Regions from separate parts of the Neobacillus sp. BF23-41 genome, predicted to be linked through region 1. Evidence: riboswitches for the same ligand, from Rfam matches in the RefSeq annotation. Region 1 holds a riboswitch; each other region holds the start of a gene.
The links. A riboswitch is a leader RNA that binds a small molecule or an ion and turns the genes downstream of it on or off. The one in region 1 is predicted to bind S-adenosylmethionine.
Positions count from the first base shown of each region.

Region 2: another riboswitch for S-adenosylmethionine. It lies ahead of AB7942_RS20545 (homoserine dehydrogenase); the one in region 1 lies ahead of AB7942_RS03460 (sugar ABC transporter substrate-binding protein).
Region 3: another riboswitch for S-adenosylmethionine. It lies ahead of AB7942_RS08995 (methionine ABC transporter ATP-binding protein); the one in region 1 lies ahead of AB7942_RS03460 (sugar ABC transporter substrate-binding protein).

Region 1 is NZ_JBGBPR010000002.1:56,344-63,484, forward strand. It holds gene AB7942_RS03455 (sugar ABC transporter ATP-binding protein) at 1-763, opposite strand, end outside; gene AB7942_RS03460 (sugar ABC transporter substrate-binding protein) at 833-1,948, opposite strand; SAM riboswitch class I at 2,078-2,185, opposite strand; gene AB7942_RS03465 (MFS transporter) at 2,442-3,758, opposite strand; gene ttdA (L(+)-tartrate dehydratase subunit alpha) at 4,200-5,111, shown strand; gene ttdB (L(+)-tartrate dehydratase subunit beta) at 5,108-5,719, shown strand; gene AB7942_RS03480 (fumarylacetoacetate hydrolase family protein) at 5,798-6,595, shown strand; gene AB7942_RS03485 (GntR family transcriptional regulator) at 6,710-7,141, opposite strand, start outside.
Region 2 is NZ_JBGBPR010000015.1:26,714-33,854, reverse strand. It holds gene AB7942_RS20570 (argininosuccinate synthase) at 1-955, shown strand, start outside; gene argH (argininosuccinate lyase) at 1,017-2,393, shown strand; gene AB7942_RS20560 (carbon-nitrogen hydrolase family protein) at 2,514-3,374, shown strand; gene AB7942_RS20555 (GNAT family N-acetyltransferase) at 3,395-4,057, shown strand; gene AB7942_RS20550 (GNAT family N-acetyltransferase) at 4,077-4,751, shown strand; SAM riboswitch class I at 4,848-4,959, shown strand; gene AB7942_RS20545 (homoserine dehydrogenase) at 5,064-6,302, shown strand; gene AB7942_RS20540 (glycosyltransferase) at 6,539-7,141, shown strand, end outside.
Region 3 is NZ_JBGBPR010000004.1:180,152-187,292, reverse strand. It holds gene AB7942_RS09000 (O-acetylhomoserine aminocarboxypropyltransferase/cysteine synthase family protein) at 1-1,096, shown strand, start outside; SAM riboswitch class I at 1,230-1,339, shown strand; gene AB7942_RS08995 (methionine ABC transporter ATP-binding protein) at 1,505-2,530, shown strand; gene AB7942_RS08990 (methionine ABC transporter permease) at 2,523-3,188, shown strand; gene AB7942_RS08985 (MetQ/NlpA family ABC transporter substrate-binding protein) at 3,205-4,044, shown strand; gene sufC (Fe-S cluster assembly ATPase SufC) at 4,439-5,224, shown strand; gene sufD (Fe-S cluster assembly protein SufD) at 5,246-6,556, shown strand; gene AB7942_RS08970 (cysteine desulfurase) at 6,556-7,141, shown strand, end outside.

The DNA of each region.
Region 1 (7,141 bases):
TATTCTTCACTGGGAACTGTTCTTCTAATTTTTGACCAAGCATATGCTCCACCACTTTGTTGATGGCCGTATCAGTAACTCGCTCTTTTGCAACAAATTCACCGTTTCTCATTACGGTCACTTCATCGCAGACTTCAAAAATTTCTGGCAAGCGATGGGAAATAAAGATAACTCCTACATTTTGCTTTTTTAAATCACGGACGATCCGGAATAATTCCGTCGTTTCAGTATGACTCAATGGTGCAGTCGGCTCGTCTAAAATAAGAAACTTACACTGATTTGAAACAGCCCTAGCGATTAAGATCATTTGTTTTTCCGCTAACGTTAACTCACTTACCAGCTTCTTCGTCGGAAGCTTAATGTTCATACCCGCTAATATTTGACCCGCCTTTTGATGAAGGTCCTTCCATTTCATCCATTGCTTTTTCCCCATGTTATGGACTGTATCAAGGAGCATAATATTTTCTGCGACAGTTAAATATGGAATGAGAGCCGTATCTACTTCTTGATAAACGATTTGTATTCCTGTGTCCTGGGCATTTTTCGGAGAACGAATCTTTAGTTTTTTTCCATCTAACCTTATTTCACCGGTATAGTGGTCATAAGCACCCGCGAGAACCTTCATTAACGTTGATTTCCCTGCCCCATTTGCCCCAATCAAAGCTTGGATTTCTCCCGTTTCCATCGAAAAGTCAACCTGATTCAATGCCTTCACACCAGGAAACTCTATTGAGATGTTTTTCATCTCCAATGTTGATCTCATCAAAATCATCCCCCGTAAGCAAAGACTCTCTTCATCTATTGAAAAAGAGAGTGTCTAGTTGTATACCGACTATTCTTTATAATGCTTCTTTAACGTTTTTATCCACTCTTCCTCAAATGCAGTCGATTGACCCCAGCCTGGAATAATTTTTGCCAGATTAACCATGTTCACAGGCTCTTTTGCTTTGAGAAGATTTTCTTGTGAAACAAGTGAAGCATCTAAATCAAAGGTCTGTGGTGTTTCTTCACCTGCAAGCTTTTTCGCAAGTATTCTCATATCAACAGCACCGATAAGTTTCGGATCGACAGCTGCTGTGTATTTCCAAGCACTGCCTTTTCTTTGAATTTCTTGCAGATCCGCATTGGAAACATCGATTCCATAAATCTTCACTTCTTCACGTCCCGCTTCTTTCAAAGCTCGTGCTGCACCGATTGCAAAAGCATCCCAAGTAGCAAATATGGCATCCAGTTTGCCCTTTGGATATTTATTTAACATGGCTGCAACTGCGTTTTGTGTTTGTACACTTGTATCTGCCGCTGCCACACCAAAGCGTTCCACTTCTTTAATTTCAGGATTTTTTGAAAGGACATCTTGATAAACCTTATTACGTCTAACCATTGCAGGGAAACCGTCGACCCATAGGTAGGCAATATTTGCTTTTCCGTTTGTATTCTTTACGAGTTGATCAAGGGCCAAAGTTGCTAAGGCTTCATCATCCTGTGAAGTAAGCGTTACTCCATCAACCTTCGCAATATTTGGATTCGAGTCAAATGTAACTACACTTTTTCCTTTTTCAACTATCTTTTTTACATCATTAACAGTCGCATCATCGTCACCATGAGAAATGATAAATCCATCATAATCCTGGTCTAATGACTGATTAATAGCATCATGGAACTTAGCTGTGTCACCATTTGCGGTAAACACGTCCACTTGAAAACCTAAGGCTTCTCCCTCTTCTTTTGCACCTGCTAAGAACTGGGCAGTATGATCGTCACCGCCAATTTTTCGAATAACCTTGATTTTTAACGGATCACCACTTGTAAACTTTTCAGATACACCTTCAAGTGAAACCTTTTTATGAGCGCTTGCTTGTTTTGTTTCTCCCTCAGAAGCACAGCCTGTGAGTAAGAGTGTTGCTGCTAATGCTGATACGAGTGTACTTTTAAAGATATTTCTTTTCATGATTAAAGCTCCCCCTTTTAGATTCTTATCAATACTCCATTACTCCGATTGGAAAGGTTTGTTTTTATATAAAAATAAAAAACCTCTCCAGAAAAGAGAGGTTTCATCACAAATTAAGGGACTACTCCTCTCTTATCTTTCAAAACAATAAATTGTTTTGCAGGATTTAGCACCAATTCCAAACGGAACGGTTGCTGGGCGTCATCGGGCCAGTCCCTCTGCCACTCTTGATAAGAGAACGTATTATTCATTTAAAGTAATAAACTAGATTTTAGTCTCCCATTAACAAGTTGTCAATAGTGTTTTGAATATTTCTAATATAGTTATTATTCCTACGCCTCAAGCCTTTGAATATAAGTGCTGAAAAATAAGAAGCGTTACAGGTATAGTAATAAATCCTAAAATGAAGAAAGGCTAACCATTTAAGATATAGGCTAGCCTTCTTTTTCAAATTTAATTTCCATGAAGCTTGTACATTTTTTAGAGCTGGTTTTTACTCCATTAATTCTGCTGGTAATTCGATCCGCTCTACTTTATTCACGATAAAGATATAAGATAATGCTCCAATGATCAAGACTGCTCCAATAAAGAATAATGCAGCACTGAAGGAATGCGTAGTGCTTAAAATATATCCAACTACAATAGGGATTACGATACCAGCCAAGTTACCTGATGTATTAAATATTCCACCGCTCAATCCAATGATTTCTTTTGGAGACATATCGCCAACAAGCGTCCAAGTTGCACCTGCCATCCCTTTGGCGAAAAAGGCTACCGACATGATAAGCATGATAAGTGCTGCTGATGAAGTATAGTTAGCGAGAACAATAATACTTGAAAACAAGAACCCAATTATTATTGGTGTTTTACGTGCTACACCAAGTGACTTTCCACGCTTTAACAGCCAGTCGGATATATATCCACCGACGATTCCACCTAAAAAGGCACCTGCATATGGGAGTGAAGCCATAAAGCCAACCTTGAGCATGGACATATGTTTTTCTTGCACAAGGTAGGTAGGGAACCAAGTCAAGAAGAACCAAACAATGGTATTGAGGCAAAACTGTGCAATATAGATTCCTATCATTTGTCGGTTGGTCAAAAGTAGTTTTGCATGAGCCCACCTGATTTTTATCGGTTTATCCCCTGCATTCGCCAAGCCGCCGCCTTCCAGAATATAGTCAATTTCAGCTTGATTTGCTTTTGGGTGTTTTTTCGGTTCGTGAATATGTTTAAACCAAAAGAATGACGCTACAATTCCGGCCAATCCAGCAACATAAAAAATCATATGCCATCCAAATTTCTGTAAAAGAAATGCGAGTATAGGGGTAAACAAAGCAAGTCCAAAATATTGGGCAGAATTATAGACCGAGACGGCCCTGCCACGTTCATTTTGAGGAAACCACATGGCCGTTAACCTGCTATTCCCGGGAAACGAAGGAGCTTCTGCTATCCCGACGATAAATCTTAAGATGAATAACATTAGAAAACCACTAGTCCATCCTTGAAAAAAAGTAAACAGTGACCATACGAACAACCCAACCCCATAAACAACACGTGCTCCAAATCGATCGAGCATCCAGCCGCCCGGGATTTGCAAAAAGGCATAGGCCCAGTTGAATGCTGAGAAAGCTATCCCCAATGAAACCGCATCCAGTTGTAGCTCTTTGGACATCACAGGTGCAGCTACACTTAGTGCTGAACGGTCAATATAATTGATTGCGGTCGTAATGAATAAAATAGTCAATATCACATAACGTGTATTGGTTTTTTTCGTAAATGCCTTTAATTCTTTCATGTTAACACTCATAAAGTTCCCCCCTATTTAAAAGATGTCCAACGTATTGTTGTTCAATATCTTAGTCGCATCTTGTTGCAAGTATAATCCAATTAGATGATTGCTATAAGAAATACATGATAAAGCTTTCATTAACCTCCTTCCATTACTGATAATGTGTGTGATTTTCAGTTGAAAACCCTTACACCAATTATTAATTAACGTATACATTAATGTCAATATCCTATTTTCAGATTATTAGTTATTTTTATATAAAAAATTGTATTTCGTCATAAATTTAACAAATTTAAAGGGTTTACCTTCCTTTATTATCTTGTGTAGTGGTAACTATTTTATTTTCATTAAATTTTGATTGACATTAATGTATACGTTGATAAATAATAAATATAGAAGATCTTCCCACAATCACTTAACTATACAGTTGGTGAAAAAAGAATAAAAAGGAGAGTTATTATGAGTATTGTTATGGATAAAACGCAACAAATAACAAAGATGACTGATCTAATGGCAAAGTTTGTATCCCTTGTCAGCTATAAACTTCCTGATGATGTGGAAAATAAACTGAAAGAACTTAGTGAAGGGGAAGATAATCCTCTAGCAAAAATCATTTACAAAACTATGTTTGATAACCAAAAACTAGCTTTTGAGTTAAAGAGACCTTCATGTCAGGACACAGGTGTTCTTCAATTTTTTGTAAAGTGTGGACAGAACTTCCCATTAATTGGGCAATTAGATAGAATTCTAAGAGAAAGTGTATTTAAATCAACCAAAGAAACCCCTTTACGTCACAATTCGGTAGAGACATTCGATGAATACAATACAGGAAAGAATATCGGAAATGGTACTCCTAGTATCTTCTGGGAAATTGAAGAAGACAGTGACAAAGTGGAAATTTATACTTATATGGCAGGAGGCGGATGTACCCTTCCTGGAGTTGCAACTGTTCTTATGCCTGGTGAGGGCTATGAAGGCGTTGTAAAGTTTGTCCTTGACCGCATGACAAGTTATGGACTCAACGCATGTCCTCCTCTATTAGTAGGTGTTGGAGTCGGTACTTCTGTAGAAACAGCCGCTTTAAATTCAAAATTAGCCCTTATGAGACCTGTTGGAAGTCAAAATGAAAATGAAAACGCTGCAAAAATGGAAAAGCTTCTTGAAGATGGTATCAATGCTATTGGCCTCGGACCTCAGGGACTTAAGGGATCTAGTTCAGTCATGGGTGTAAATGTGGTGAATACAGCAAGGCATCCTTCTACTATTGGAGTGGCGGTTAATACAGGATGCTGGTCCCATAGAAGAGGGAAGATCACCTTTGACAGTAATTTAGACTATGAAATTAATACTCACGAGGGGGCAACACTATGAGTAAGAAAGTATTAACCACACCTATAAAAGATGAAGATCTTAAGGATATAAGAATAGGAGATATTATCTACCTAACTGGTACATTGGTTACTTGCAGGGATGTTGCGCACAGAAGACTCATTGAGGAAAAAATTCCATTACCTGTTGATTTAAATGGTAAAGCCATTTTCCACGCGGGTCCCATTGTTAGAGACCATGGAAATGAAGAGTACGAGATTATCTCTATAGGTCCTACAACCAGTATGAGAATGGAAAAGTTTGAAAAGGAATTTATCGAAGAAACAGGTGTTAAACTCATTGTTGGAAAAGGCGGGATGGGAAAAAACACTGAAGAAGGATGCAAAACTCATAAAGCGCTGCATCTTGTCTTTCCAGCTGGAAATGCGGTTTATGCCGCAACAAAGGTGGAGCAGATTAAGGAAGTCCACTGGAAAGACCTTGGAATGCCTGAATCTCTTTGGGTATGCGAAGTAAATGAATTTGGTCCTCTCATTGTTTCTATTGACGCAGACGGAAATAACATCTTTGAAGAAAATAAAGTGGAGTTCAATAAAAAGAAGGACGAACAATATGAATTAATTAGTAAGCAAGTACGATTCATCAAGTAAATAGTCTATAACAGGTACCCTTGTGGATATGACAAACAAAGGCTTTTAACCTATAAATGGAGCTGGTCTGGTGTGGTAATGCAGGTACTTCAAAGATCTCAAACAATTGTTCGTTATCAAAATAATAACGATAAAATATATTACGGAATTGTTGAAAATGATGAAATTTTACAATTAACCAGTAATTTTACTGAAATTCAAAACAATGAACTAAAATTTGATGGTGTAAAAGTTAAATATAATGATGTGAACATTTTAGAACCCGTTTCCCCCTCAAAAGTGATCAATTTTGGCTGGACATACGCTGCACATGCCAAAGAAACTGGGGGAAAGGCAAATCTCAAAGAACCATTTTTGTTTTTAAAACCTGCTTCTTCCCTGATTCCAAATCAAGGGGAAATCATTCTTCCTTCCAGTGATTTAACCAAGCAAGTAGAAATGGAAGGGGAAGTGGCACTTGTTATTGGTAAACGCGGCAAAAATATAAAAGAAGAAGAGGCATTGGATTATGTTTTTGGCTGCACTGTATTTAATGATGTGACTGCGAGAGATCTAACAAAAGCCGATCCCCAGTTTACACGCGGAAAAGGTTTTGACACTTTTGGACCATTGGGTCCGTGCATCGTGACTGGTATAGACCCAACTAATTTAAGAATAGTTACTTCTTTGAACGGCAAAGTAGTACAAGATGGTAACACTAATCAGATGTCACTATCGATTCCTTTCCTAATCAGTTGGATTTCAAAGGTTATGACTCTGGAGCCAGGTGATGTTTTAGCTACTGGTTCACCTGCTGGTAGTTGTCCAATGAAATCAGGAGACGTCGTATCTGTTGAAGTAGAGAATATCGGTAAGCTAGTCAATTATGTTAAATAGAAAAAATACATTTTATGAAAAAGGCTGTAGAGGATTTCTTGAAATCTCTTCAGCCTTTTTTATTTTTTAAAATTGTATTTTTAACTAGGGAGAGATTACCTATCTTGTGACTACCTAAATAGATGATATTGGCATAGTGCGTATAGCCTCTAATATTTCATTACGAGATCTATATCGATGGGATTGTAGCATCATACGAGCTGCTTCCGGTTCACCTGTTCGCATAACAGTGACGATGGCTTTGTGATCCATTATGGAGGGTGTTGGTTTAGGTCGAAGCTTAATCGTATATAATCGGGCACGATATAGTTGATCAGTTTGACTATCCATAATCCCTCTTAGACGAGGATTTTGAGCTAAATCAACAATTGTTTGGTGAAATTGCTCATCAAGGTCCGTCCATAACAGTAGATCGCCTAATTCTAATGCTTTTTCTTGTTCCTCCACCAAATAATCAAGTTGGTCTAATTCTGCAGATGTGGCACGCTTAGTAGCAAGGCTACATGCAATGCCGTCGAGCCCTTCGACAACTTCATAAATTTGTTG
Region 2 (7,141 bases), on a different contig from region 1:
ATATCCATTATCTTCAGCTTTATCTAGACCGCTTATTTCAAAACTATTAGTGGAGGTAGCTGAACAAGAAGGGGCTACTGCTGTTGCTCATGGCTGTACAGGTAAAGGAAATGACCAGGTACGTTTTGAAGTTTCCATCCAAGCATTGAATCCAAGTTTAAAAGTTGTTGCCCCTGTTCGTGAATGGGGAATGACACGTGACGAAGAAATCAAATATGCTGAGGAGAACGGAATTCCAATCCCAGTCGATTTAGATAATCCATTTTCAATTGATGCCAATATCTGGGGACGTGCTTGTGAGGCCGGAGTTCTAGAGGATCCATGGGCTGAGGCGCCAGAAGCAGCCTTTGATTGGACGAATCCAATAGAACTTACACCAGATGCAGCGGAGTATGTTGAAATTGAATTTGAACAGGGGGTACCTGTTGCCCTTAACGGTGAGAAACTCCCACTTGTTCAATTAATTGAAACCTTAAATGAGCTTGGCGGCAAGCACGGTGTTGGCCGTATTGATCATATTGAAAATAGATTAGTAGGAATTAAATCTCGTGAAGTGTACGAAAATCCTGCTGCGCTAATTTTAATCAATGCCCATAAAGAATTAGAGTTTTTAACTCTAACTCGTGAGGTTACACAATTTAAGACACAGGTTGAACAGCAAATGGCGAAGATCATTTACGAAGGACTTTGGTATTCTCCGATAAAACCAGCACTTGATGCATTTATTAATGAAACTCAAAAAAACGTTTCTGGAACAATTCGTGTCAAGCTTCATAAAGGTAATCATACGGTTGTGGGCAGAAAGTCTCCTTACAGCTTATACAACGAGGAACTAGCAACGTATTCAAAAGGTGATGCGTTTGATCATAATGCCGCAGTAGGATTTATTAAGATTTGGGGTCTGCCAACAAAGGTCTATTCAGAAGTGAATAAAAAGGAATCAATTTTAAAATAATTCGGATTGCCCTCGAATCCTTTTTCGAGGGCTGTCTTGTTAGGTTAAGGGGGAGCAATCAATGTCTAAGTTATGGGGCGGCCGTTTTACGAAAGAAACGAATAAGCTAGTTGAGGAATTTACAGCCTCAATTACATTTGATCAAAAGCTAGCTAAGGAGGATATCGCAGGAAGTCTTGCCCATGTGCAAATGCTGGGTGAGTGCGGTATTATTCCAATGGAGGATGCTATAAAGATTAAGGACGGACTACTCTCCATCAAGAAAATGGTCGATGATAACGCGGTAGAGTTTTTAGTTGAAGATGAAGATATCCATATGAATATTGAAAAGTTATTAATAGAAAAAATTGGTCCGGTGGGAGGAAAGCTCCATACAGGGAGAAGCCGTAATGATCAGGTGGCCACCGACATGCATCTATACTTAAGAACGAAAACAACTGAGCTTATTAAATTAATAGAAGATGTCCAACAGGCATTAATTGAGCAGGCGAAAGAGAATGTCCAAACGTTAATTCCTGGGTATACTCACCTGCAGCGAGCCCAGCCTGTATCCTTTGCCCATCATTTAATGGCATATTTTTGGATGTTTGAACGTGATAAAGAGAGATTGATTGATAGTTTAAAGCGTATCAATTGGTTGCCTCTTGGTTCAGGGGCATTGGCAGGAACGACGTTTCCGATCAATCGTGAACGTGTCGCGGAACTGTTGGGGTTTGAAACGGTTTATCCTAATAGTATGGATGCTGTCAGTGATCGCGACTTTATCCTTGAGTTTTTATCGATTGGTTCAATAATCATGACCCATATTTCCAGATTATCCGAAGAGCTTGTCATTTGGTCGAGCCAGGAGTTTCAGTTCGTCGAGTTGGATGATTCATTTTGCACAGGTTCAAGTATTATGCCGCAAAAGAAAAATCCAGACGTACCTGAGCTGCTACGTGGAAAAACCGGACGGACATATGGTAATTTAATCGGACTGCTCACCGTTCTTAAAGGTCTGCCACTCGCGTATAACAAGGATTTACAGGAAGATAAGGAAGGTATGTTTGATACGGTTGAAACGCTTGAAGGTTCCTTAATGTTATTAGCACCGATGATTGAAACGATGACAGTAAATAAAGACGTGATGCGTAAGGCCATTAACAATGACTTTTCTAATGCCACAGATATTGCTGATTACTTAGTAAGAAAAGGTCTGCCTTTCCGTGATGCGCATGAAGTTATCGGAAAAATTGTTTTATATGCGATTCAGTCTAACAAATTTTTGCTAGATTTGAGCTTCGAAGAATATCAGGGCTTTAGTCCATTATTTGAGGAAGATATTTATGTTGTATTAGCTCCTGAGCATGTTGTTGGTGTCCGAAATAGCTTTGGGGGAACAGCTCCAGAGCAAGTGGAAAAGCAAATCAAGCTTGCTGAGGGAAAACTAGAGCAATAAAAATAATTTTTTAAAAGCCTGCCATTTGGTGGGCTTTTAGTTTTTAAAATTTGTATTAAATAGTAAAATATTAGATAATTTCCCCATGGGAATTTTAACTAAAGACAGGAGGAAAAAATGATGAAAATTCGTGTGTCTGCCGTTCAGTACCAACTACATACCATTCAATCCTTCGAGGAATTTACCTCACAATGTGAGCACTACATAAAAACTGCTGAGGAATTTGGGGCAGAGTTTGTCTTATTTCCAGAGTTCTTTACAACTCAATTACTTTCAATAGGTAATGGTCAAGGCAAGAGCCTGACAATTAATGACCTGCCAAGTTATACCCAACAATATCTAGAATTATTTTCAAATTTTGCACAAAAAAAGAACTTACATATTATTGCGGGAACACATGTGATTGAAAGGGATGGCAAGCTGTATAATACAGCACATTTATTTTATCCAGATGGAAGAATTGGTGAGCAGGCAAAACTCCATATTACACCGACTGAAGTAAATGAATGGAATATGGCACCTGGGGATTCATTTCAGATATTTGAAACAGAAAAAGGGAAAATCGCCCTCCTTACTTGTTATGATATTGAATTTCCAGAAATTGTACGTATGGCAAAGGCCAAAGGTGCTGATGTGATTTTCTGTCCATCATGCACAGATGACCGTCATGGTTTTCATCGTGTTCGTTATACCAGCCATGCTCGTGCAGTTGAAAACCAAGTATATGTGGTCCTAACGGGAACTGTCGGTTCACTGCCGACTGTTGATTTTATGCGCGCTAATTTTGGCCAGGCGGCAATCATTACTCCTAACGATATACCATTTCCACCAAAAGGAATCTTGGTGGAAGGGGAAATCAATAATGACATGATTGTGACGGCTGACCTAGATATAAACTTGTTATATGAAGTAAGAGAACGTGGTTCCGTTACAACCTGGCGTGATCGAAGAACGGATCTTTACACAGATTGGGAAAAATAAACTGAAGGGGTGGGTATAGAATGTATCGAAGTGAATTTTACGTCTATGACCAAGAGCGGCCTGTGCCAGTTATCATTCGAAATTATTCAAATGTGGATTTTGACGATCTTATCAAGATTCAATCCGAGTGCTTCCCACCTCCTTTTCCTTCAGAATTATGGTGGAATAAAGAGCAATTAGCAAACCATGTGTACATGTTTCCAGAAGGTGCATTGTGTGTTGAAGTAGATGGTGAATTAGCTGGGTCAATTACCGGCTTAACTATCGACTTTGATCCTAGCGATAAAAACCATTCGTGGGAAGAAATCACTGACCATGGATATATACGGAACAATAATCCAAATGGGAATACCTTGTATATTGTTGATATTAGTGTTCGTCCGAAGTACCGCAAACTAGGGCTTGGTAAATTGATGATGCAGTCTATGTACCATGTTGTGATAGAAAAAGAGTTATATCGATTACTTGGCGGGGGCAGAATGCCAGGATATCATAAAAAAGCTGATATCATGACACCAGGACAATATTTAGATGCAACAATTAAAGGGGAAGTTCAAGATCCTGTTATCACTTTCTTGCTGCATTGTGGTCGTGTGCCAATAGGGATTATTGAAAATTATCTCGAGGATGATGAATCCTGCAATTATGCTGCATTAATGGAATGGAAAAACCCTTTTAGATAAGTGAGAGGAATGAATCATAATGGAATATATTAGAATAACCAGTATAGCAGACCCTAATTTTAAAAAGCTTCATAACTTAATGGGAGAAATTTTTCCTCCAGAAGAAGTATTAGAATATGAGCTATGGAAAGAGCCATTAGAAGATCCGAGTATTCGCGTGTTTGTTGCTGTCGATGGAGACGAAGTCACAGGAGCAACTGAATATCGTTATTATCCGGATTGGAATATTGCTATGACAGATTTTACAATCATCAGTAAACCAGGCTTAAGCCTTGGCCGTTTTTTAGCGCATAACCGTTTAACGGATTTACAACAATTAGCTAAAGAAAATGGTAACGAGCTATTCGGGATGTTTGCAGAAATATACGATCCGTACCGGGTTGAACAACACGAATTTGGTGGAGTAAAGGTTATGGATCCATATGTCCGACGTGAAGTTCTCTCCCATTTGGGTTATAAACGCATTGATTTTTCATATGTTCATCCTTCCTGGAAAAACAATGGGGAAGCTGTAGCAGGTCTAGATTTATGTTTCATGCCAATTCAAGATGAAGGACTTAATTCACTACCAGCAAACCTGGTAAAGGATTTTCTGACGACATACTATTCAATTCTTACAAATAAGCCGAAGGATTGGCTCGAAATGATAGATCGACTGGGGAAAAAGGAATTTGTCTCCCTATTACCACTTTAATAAAAAGAAATTTCAAATAATATTGACAACTATCTTGGAATCAACTAGAATTCTCTTTATAACTTGGAAATTTAATGAAAAACTAACTAAATAAAACTCTTATCCAGAGCGGCGGAGGGACTAGGCCCGATGAAGCCCGGCAACCATCAAGGTAATTCTTGAAAAGGTGCTAATTCCTGCAGGTTATTTTTAACCTGACAGATAAGAGGAGGAAATCTACCCTCTTCTTATGAAGAGGGTTTTTCTTATTTATATGATATTAAAAGAAACAACCTATTAGTCATGTCTAATATTATTTAAGGGGTGGAAAGCATGTCTGTCATTAAAGTGGCAATTCTAGGCTTTGGTACAGTGGGTGAAGGGGTATATAAAACAATACAATCCCACGCTGATGAACTAACTAATGTTTTAGGAAGAAAAGTAGAAGTAGCTGCAGTGCTAATAAAAAATAAACAAAAAACAAGAGACATAAGTGAAGATGTTTTAATAACTACAGATTTTGCCGAAATTCTTAAACTACCTCAACTGGATGTTGTTGTCGAAGCAATCGTCGACAAAGAACAACCCTTTACTTTTTTAAAACAAGCTATCCAAAGTGGTTGCCACATTATCACAGCAAATAAAGAGATGTTTGCACATCACGGTAATGAGCTGCTCAAGCTAGCAGAGAGTCATAAAGTTTCAGTTGGTTTCGAAGCAACAGTTGCGGGAGGAGTTCCAGTTATTCAAACCCTTAGGCAGTTATTAAATGTTAACCGTGTTCGTACCGTACAAGGCATTCTTAACGGGACATCAAATTTCATCCTTACTGAAATGCGGGAGAAAAAACAGTCCTTTGTTGCTGCGCTTAGTTTAGCACAAGGGAAGGGGTATGCTGAAGCGGACCCAACCAACGATGTGGAGGGGTTTGATGCTTTTTATAAAACAATAATTCTCAGCAGAATAGCTTTTGGTATAGAACCAAATTGGCAGGATGTTGAACGGGAAGGTATTACTTCGATCACAAGTGAATTAATCGAATCAACTGAAAAGCTAGGGTTAAGGTTTAAACATATTGCAAGTATTAATAAGATAGGTGATCAAATTAATGCAACGGTTAGACCGGTTCTTGTTGGAAAGTCGCATCCTTTTTATTCCGTTGAAGGGGTAGAAAATGCGGTAAATATTCATTCTGATATCGTTGGTAGTATTACTTTGCAAGGACCTGGAGCTGGGATGTATCCAACTGCTAGTGCTGTTATCGAGGATTTGGTCTATGTCTGTCAAAATCAGCCGTCAAATAAGATTTTCAAAGAAACAATTGCATTATGTGATGGAGAGAAAAAAGGGGATGTAGAATGCTTATGGTTAATTCAAGGTCTCTCAAAAAATTATAAAAACCCTTTGATTACATGGATTACTCAAGCTATTGATGAGACAGCCATTATCCGGGCAACAAAGGAAGAAATTGAACGTTTAATTAATGACCAGCAGGCAAGGTGTTACTTTCAAATAATAGGTGAGTATGAAACAGAGAACAAAATTAATGAGGTAACCCTAGCTGCCCTTTAAGTTAAAGGAATGTAGCGAGCAAGCGGTTATTCCCAAAAGAGCATTTAGGTGCTCTTTTTTTTTTATGAAGAATTACTACTCACTTATGTGTATGGTATTTACTAATATCTATAAAAATATTAAACAAAACATCTTTTAACTGGGGATAAGTTTAGTCAAAATTAAATGGTATTCATATTGTGTAAAAGCTTGACCAAATGGATTTTTTTTTAAAAAAGAAAATGAAGAGGTGCATCATGTTAGGGAATAGCTTAAATGGACGTTTATTAACGAATCTGAATAATACATTCACCTATGAGTTTTGGGTAATGCCTGAAAGCGTTCATCGTATCGATAAACAAACACGTGATAGGCCCGCAGATGTAAATGGAAAAAATTATATCATAGGACCTGGACATGGAGTGTCCGATAATGATGCTGGAGTTAGTGTTTCAGTTGGATTAAATGGGATAACGGTCTATGAACATACTAAGAAAAATATCTATGCAGTGTTAGTCTATGAAGCTATTATTAATCAGCTCATTCATGTTGCTGTTGTCTATGATGATAGAGAGCCCCACCTATTCATTAATGGGAAGTTTGTAAAAAAAGGTGAACGAAGCCCTAAATCATTTGTATACCCATCGGGGATGATTGGGGGGCAACCTGGTCTTTTCTTTAATGGAGATATCAACGAGATTAGGCTTTGGAATCACTGCCGGACAGAACAAAATCTTAATAATTATTTGAATAAAAAGCTCACTGGAAGTGAAGCAGAGCTATATGGTGTTTGGCCAACTCCACCTGTAAATGAACTAGAAACAAAAAAGGCAAATGCAAAAACCAAAACCCGCAAAATA
Region 3 (7,141 bases), on a different contig from region 1:
AGCATTATTGGAAGGCGGCGTTGGTGCCCTAGCAGTTGCTAGCGGTATGGCAGCGATTACCCTCGCCATTTTAAATATTGCTGAAGCTGGCGATGAAATCGTATCGGCATCAAATCTCTATGGCGGAACATATAATCTTTTTGCAGTGACTCTTCCAAAATACGGGATTAAAGTGAAATTTGTTGACCCTGAAAATCCGGAAAACTTCCGTACGGCCATTACCGACAAAACAAAGGCTGTTTTCGCTGAAACGATTGGTAACCCAAGCCTTCGTGTACTTGATATTGAAAAAGTTGCCGATATTGCCCATGCCGCAGGTGTTCCATTAATTATTGATAACACCTTTGCCACTCCATATCTGTGCCGGCCAATTGAATATGGTGCCGATATTGTGATTCATTCTGCCACCAAATGGCTCTTAGGAAATGGAACAACTACAGGTGGAGTTATAGTCGATGGTGGGAAGTTCGATTGGAATTCACCGCGTTTCCCTGGTTTTACGACGCCAGATGCCAGCTACCATGACCTGGTTTATGCCGAAGCCTTAGGTGCGATCGCCTTTATTATCAAAGCCCGTGTCCAATTGCTGCGTGACTTAGGACCGGCATTAAGTCCGCAAAATTCCTTCCAGTTTATCCTTGGTCTTGAAACACTGCATGTTCGGATGAAGGAACATGTGGCTAATACAAAAGAAGTGGTGGAATATTTAACCAATCACCCTGCTGTGGAATGGGTATCTTATCCAGGACACCCATCCCACCCAGATTATGAATTAGCCACAAAGTACTTGCCAAAAGGTGCAGGTTCCATGGTTGTCTTCGGGATTAAAGGCGGTAAAGAAGCAGGAGCCAAAGTAATCGATTCGATTACTCTATGGGCGCATGTTGCAAACGTTGGCGATGCAAAAAGTTTAATTATTCACCCAGCAAGCACCACCCATCAGCAATTAGATGCTGATGGCCTGAAAGCTGCAGGTGTAACAGAGGATTTGATTCGCCTTTCAATCGGTATCGAGAATGTTGAGGATTTAATCGAAGATCTCGAATCAGCTATTTTGGCTGCTACTGGTGTAATCTCATTCAAGGTAAATGCATAAAAGTTACCAAAACTTATTTTTCCGAATATGAAGTTATTTTCATTGACACCCCTTTTTATCCATGATACGATAACTTTTGTAATATAATTACTTAAACAAATTAACGTTTTAATTGAATATAGGATACTTGATGCTCTTATCAAGAGAGGTGGAGGGATGTGCCCGATGAAGCCCGGCAACCGTCAATATTTATTATTGAAATGGTGCCAATTCACACAAAGCGATTGCTTTGGGAGATGGGAGAAAGGATTATTTTTAATGATGCCTTTCTGCCTGCGCAGAAAGGCTTTTATTTTGTTAAAACAGAATCTTTTTGTTAAAAAAGTCAAATCCTATATTAATAAGCGGTATATTACAATACAAATCTTTCAGAATGTTAAGTAAATTGGATAAGAAGCAGGTGATTCAATGATATCAATAAAAAATGTCCAGAAGATTTTCCCTTCTAAACAGGGGCAGCTAAGAGCCGTCGATGATGTCAACCTGGATATACAAGAGGGAGAAATATTCGGAGTGATTGGATACAGTGGTGCTGGTAAAAGTACCTTAATCCGAATGTTAAATGGATTAGAGCTGCCAACCGACGGAACTGTAACAGTAGCTGGCCGCGTTATTTCGAAGATTAAAGGCAGTGAGCTTCGAAAAGCACGCCAGGAAATCAGCATGATTTTTCAGCATTTTAACTTACTGTGGTCGAGGACGGTAAGTGAAAATATTGCGTTTCCACTTGAAATTGCAGGTGTAAATGGTTCACAAAGGAAAAAAAGAGTGGACGAACTAATTAAACTAGTAGGCCTTGAAGGAAGAGAAAATGCCTACCCATCCCAATTAAGCGGCGGACAAAAGCAGCGTGTGGGGATTGCTAGGGCACTCGCTAACAATCCAAAGGTGCTCCTATGCGATGAAGCGACTTCAGCACTAGACCCGCAAACAACTGATTCTATCTTGGAATTGTTAGTCGATATTAATAAAAGACTGGGTCTGACAATTGTTTTAATCACCCATGAAATGCATGTCATCCGGAAGATTTGTCACCAGGTTGCGGTCATGGAAAACGGTAGGGTTGTAGAGATTGGTCCGGTTTTAGATGTATTTAAAAATCCAGAACAGCCAATTACAAAGCGCTTTGTGCAGCAGGTGACGGAACCGGAAGAAACGAAGGAAACGATTGAACATTTACTTGAACGCTATCCGCATGGAAAAGTGGTTCAACTTTCATTTGTAGGGGAAACAACAGAACAACCATTAATCACAAACATCATCCGAGACTTTGATGTTATCGTAAATATTCTTCAGGGGAAAATTTCCCACACGCAAACTGGATCATACGGAACATTATTTATCCACTTGGATGGGCAATCTAGCGAAATACAGAAAGCCATTGATTATATTCACTCACAGCAAGTAGGCGTGGAGGTGATCAGTAATGGCTAACCTTATGGAAATGGTAAATTGGGAACAATTATTAGAAGCAACACGTGAAACGATTTATATGACTTCCATTTCAGTGTTTGCAACCTTTATTTTAGGATTATTCCTTGGTCTGTTGTTGTTTTTAACAGATAAAGGTAATATCTGGGCTAATCGAGCTGTTAATGTTATTATTGCTGGCTTTGTTAATATTTTCAGATCAATCCCCTTTATTATCTTAATTGTTTTATTAATTCCTTTTACAAAATTATTGCTTGGGACTATGCTCGGTGCGAATGCGGCACTACCAGCCCTAATTATTGGAGCAGCTCCTTTTTATGCACGAATGGTAGAAATAGCCCTTAGGGAAATCGATAAAGGTGTTATTGAGGCATCGCAATCGATGGGAGCAACACATGTTCATATCATTTTTAAAGTATTAATACCGGAATCTTTGCCGGCATTAATTTCAGGGATTACAGTCACAGCCATTTCTCTAGTCAGCTTTACAGCAATGGCCGGAGTCATTGGGGCTGGCGGACTTGGACATTTTGCTTACCTTGAAGGTTTTCAGCGTAATCGACCGATTGTCACCTTAGTTGCAACGATTGCGATATTAATTTTAGTTTTTATTATCCAATTTATTGGAGATTATTTTACAAAGAAAACAGATAAACGATAACAGGAGGGGTTAATTAATGAAAAAGGTATTTAGTTTGATTGTAATTTCGCTATTAGCATTTGCCCTAACAGCGTGCGCTGGTGCTAAAAACGATACAGGTGAAAAAGAAGGAAATGATGGTAACAAGAAATTAGTCGTTGGTGCATCTGCTGTACCGCATGCAGAAGTGCTAGAAGCGGCAAAACCTTTATTAAAGAAAAAAGGCATTGATCTAGAAGTAAAAGTTTTTCAAGATTATATCCTACCAAACGTAGCGTTAAGGGATAAAGAACTCGACGCTAATTATTTTCAAACACCAGGGTATTTAGACCTACAAATGAAAGAAAATAAGGATTTTGATTTTGTGAGTGTTGGGGAAATTCATAAGGAACCAATCGGAATTTATTCTAAAAAATATAAAAGTTTAAAAGACCTTCCAAAAGGTGCAAAAATTATTATGAGTGATTCACTAAGTGACCATGGACGTATTTTACCTATTTTTGAAAAAGAAGGTTTAATTAAGCTTAAAGAAGGCGTTGGCGCAAATGCAAGAGTAGAGGATATTGTCGAAAATCCAAAGAATCTTGATTTCTCAACTTTAATTGAAGCAAAATTATTAGCTTCTTCTTTCGAAAGCGGTGAAGGCGATGCGGTTGTCATTAATACGAACTACGCATTAGAAGGCGGTATTGACATCGGAAAGTATGGAATCGCATTTGAAGGCGATGACGTTGTTCCGGCAAACCTTGTTGTCGTTCGTTCTAAGGACAAAGACAAAGAAACTATCAAAACACTTGTCGAAGTCCTTCATTCTAAAGAAATCCAAGACTTCATTCTTGAAAAATACAAAGGTGCCGTTGTACCAGTTTCTGAATAAGGTTATAAATGGGAAAAAAGTCAGTGTAGAAACACTGGCTTTTTCTCTGTAGTTGTGTCTAAAGATGGCATACATTTAAACAATGACGATGGGTAAAAATAGAGAGAACATTAGACCTGAATTCGCTTGGAAATGCTAAAAAAATGAGGTATGATTTTAATCGAGTGTCATTTCCATTAATAATAATATACTGAATTATCATTCACAACACTCTAAATCCTCTTTTCATTCTCATTTGGTACAAGCTTAATGAAAATAGATGGACTGTTTTTACTGTTTAAGAGTTGCTAATACATTTCATTTGTTATAAGATTGGAATGAGAATAAAATGAGAATAGAGTTATAGAATAACTCAATCTACAAGAAACAACACTTTCTTTTCGGAGGTATAGATATGGCTGGATCAACTTTAACGATCAAAGATTTACATGTAGCAATTGATGGGAAAGAAATTTTAAAAGGTGTGAACCTTGAAATAAAGGGTGGAGAAATCCACGCAATCATGGGTCCAAACGGTACGGGTAAATCTACTTTATCTTCTGCTATTATGGGTCATCCAAAATATGAAGTGACAAGCGGAACAATCACTTTAGATGGACAAAATGTCCTGGATATGGAAGTAGATGAGCGTGCACGAGCTGGTCTATTCCTGGCAATGCAATACCCTAGTGAAATTAACGGCGTTACCAATGCTGATTTTTTACGTTCAGCACTTAATAGCCGTCTTGGTGAAGGAAATGAAATTTCATTAATGAAATTCATCCGTAAAATGGATAAGCAAATGGAATACCTTGAAATGGACCTTGATATGGCACAACGCTATTTAAACGAAGGCTTCTCCGGCGGTGAGAAAAAACGTAACGAAATCCTGCAATTAATGATGTTAGAACCGAAAATTGCAATCTTAGATGAAATTGACTCCGGACTAGATATCGATGCCTTGAAGGTAGTATCAAAAGGGATCAATCAAATGCGCGGCGAAGATTTTGGCTGCTTAGTTATTACACATTATCAACGACTTTTAAACTATATCACTCCAGACCATGTGCATGTGATGATGCAAGGCCGTGTTGTAAAATCCGGTGGAGCTGAATTGGCACAACGCTTAGAAGCTGAAGGATATGACTGGATCAAACAAGAGCTAGGAATTGAAGATGAAACAGTTGGGCAAGAAGCGTAAGAGAGGGTTAGGAGGATTACAATGACAACTGAAACCAAATTACCATTTGACAAGGACAATGTTCGCTCCTTTTCAAAAGAAACGAGCGAGCCTGCTTGGTTTGAAGAACTACGTCTAAAAGCATTAGCTGAGTTCGATCAGCTGCCAATGCCAAGACCAGACAAAACAAAGATTGATAAGTGGAACTTCACCCAATTCTCACAACATACTGTAAAAAGTGCTCCCTATACTTCACTTGCTGAATTGCCAGAAGAAGTAAAAGCACTGATTGATGTGGATGCAGAGAATAATAATTTATATATTCAACGAAATCAAACTCCAGCCTTTTTATCTTTATCTGAAGAGCTAAAGAGTCAAGGCGTTATTTTTACAGATATTTTTACAGCTGCTAAAGAACATGGTGACTTATTGAAAAAGTATTATATGACACAAGCCATCAATGCCGATGAACATCGCTTAACCGCTCTAAATGCTGCACTAGTTAATGGCGGAGTTTTCTTATATATTCCAAAAAATGTAGAAGTCTCTGAACCAATCCATGCCATTTATGTGCATGATAATGATCAGGCGAACTTGTTTAATCATGTCATTGTCGTCGCTGAGGACAATAGCAAAGTAACCTACGTTGAAAACTACATTTCGACGATGGAAGTATCAACTACTGTTGCAAATATCTTGACGGAAGTCATTGTAAATACAAACGCGAAAGTTCAGTTTGGCGCAGTTGATACGCTTGCAAAAGGAATCACAACCTATGTAAATCGTCGTGGTGTTGTCGGAAGAGATGCACGAATTGAATGGGCATTAGGTTTAATGAATGAAGGAAATACAATTTCAGATAACACAACTAATTTGATCGGTGATGGCTCCTACGGTGATACAAAAACAGTCGTTGTTGGGCGTGGCGAGCAAACGCAAAACTTTACCACAAAGGTTGTACACTTTGGAAGAAATAGTGAAGGTTATATCCTAAAGCATGGTGTCATGAAGGACAGTGCTACCTCCATTTTTAATGGTATCGGAAAAATAGAACATGGTGCTTCTAAATCAAATGCGGAACAAGAATCACGCGTACTTATGCTAAGTGAAAAAGCACGCGGTGATGCTAACCCAATTCTTCTGATTGATGAAGATGATGTAACGGCAGGCCACGCTGCTTCTGTCGGACGTGTTGACCCTGTTCAGCTTTACTACTTGATGAGCCGCGGAATTCGTAAAGAAGAAGCAGAGCGCTTAGTTATTCATGGTTTCCTTGCACCGGTTGTGAATCAACTTCCAATTGAAGGAGTAAAGAAACAGTTAACTGAGGTAATTGAAAGGAAAGTACGCTAATGAATGTCCAGGATATTCGTGCACAATTTCCAATCTTAGATCAAGAGGTCAATGGGAAGCCATTGGTATACTTGGATAGTTCTGCAACATCTCAAAAGCCGCTCCAAGTAATCGAGGCAATTGAAAAATATTATCGTGAAATCAATTCCAATGTCCATCGTGGTGTGCATACACTAGGAACAAGAGCAACAGATGCTTACGAAGGTGCAAGGGAAAAGGTTCGTAAGTTCATCAATGCCAAGTCCATTCAAGAAGTAATTTTTACCCGTGGAACGACAACGTCTTTGAATATTGTGGCTGCAAGCTATGCGGCAGCGAATTTAAAAGCAGGCGATGAAATCGTTATAACCTATATGGAGCACCATAGTAATATCATTCCGTGGCAGCAAGTGGCCAGACGGACTGGAGCACAGTTGAAATACATTCCACTTCAAGAAGATGGAACGATTTTACTCGATGATGCACGTGCGGCGATTACAGCAAATACCAAGGTTGTATCTGTCATGCAAGTATCAAACGTACTTGGCGTCATCAATCCGGTCAAAGAAATTGGTCAAATTGCACACGAGAATGGTGCCATCATGG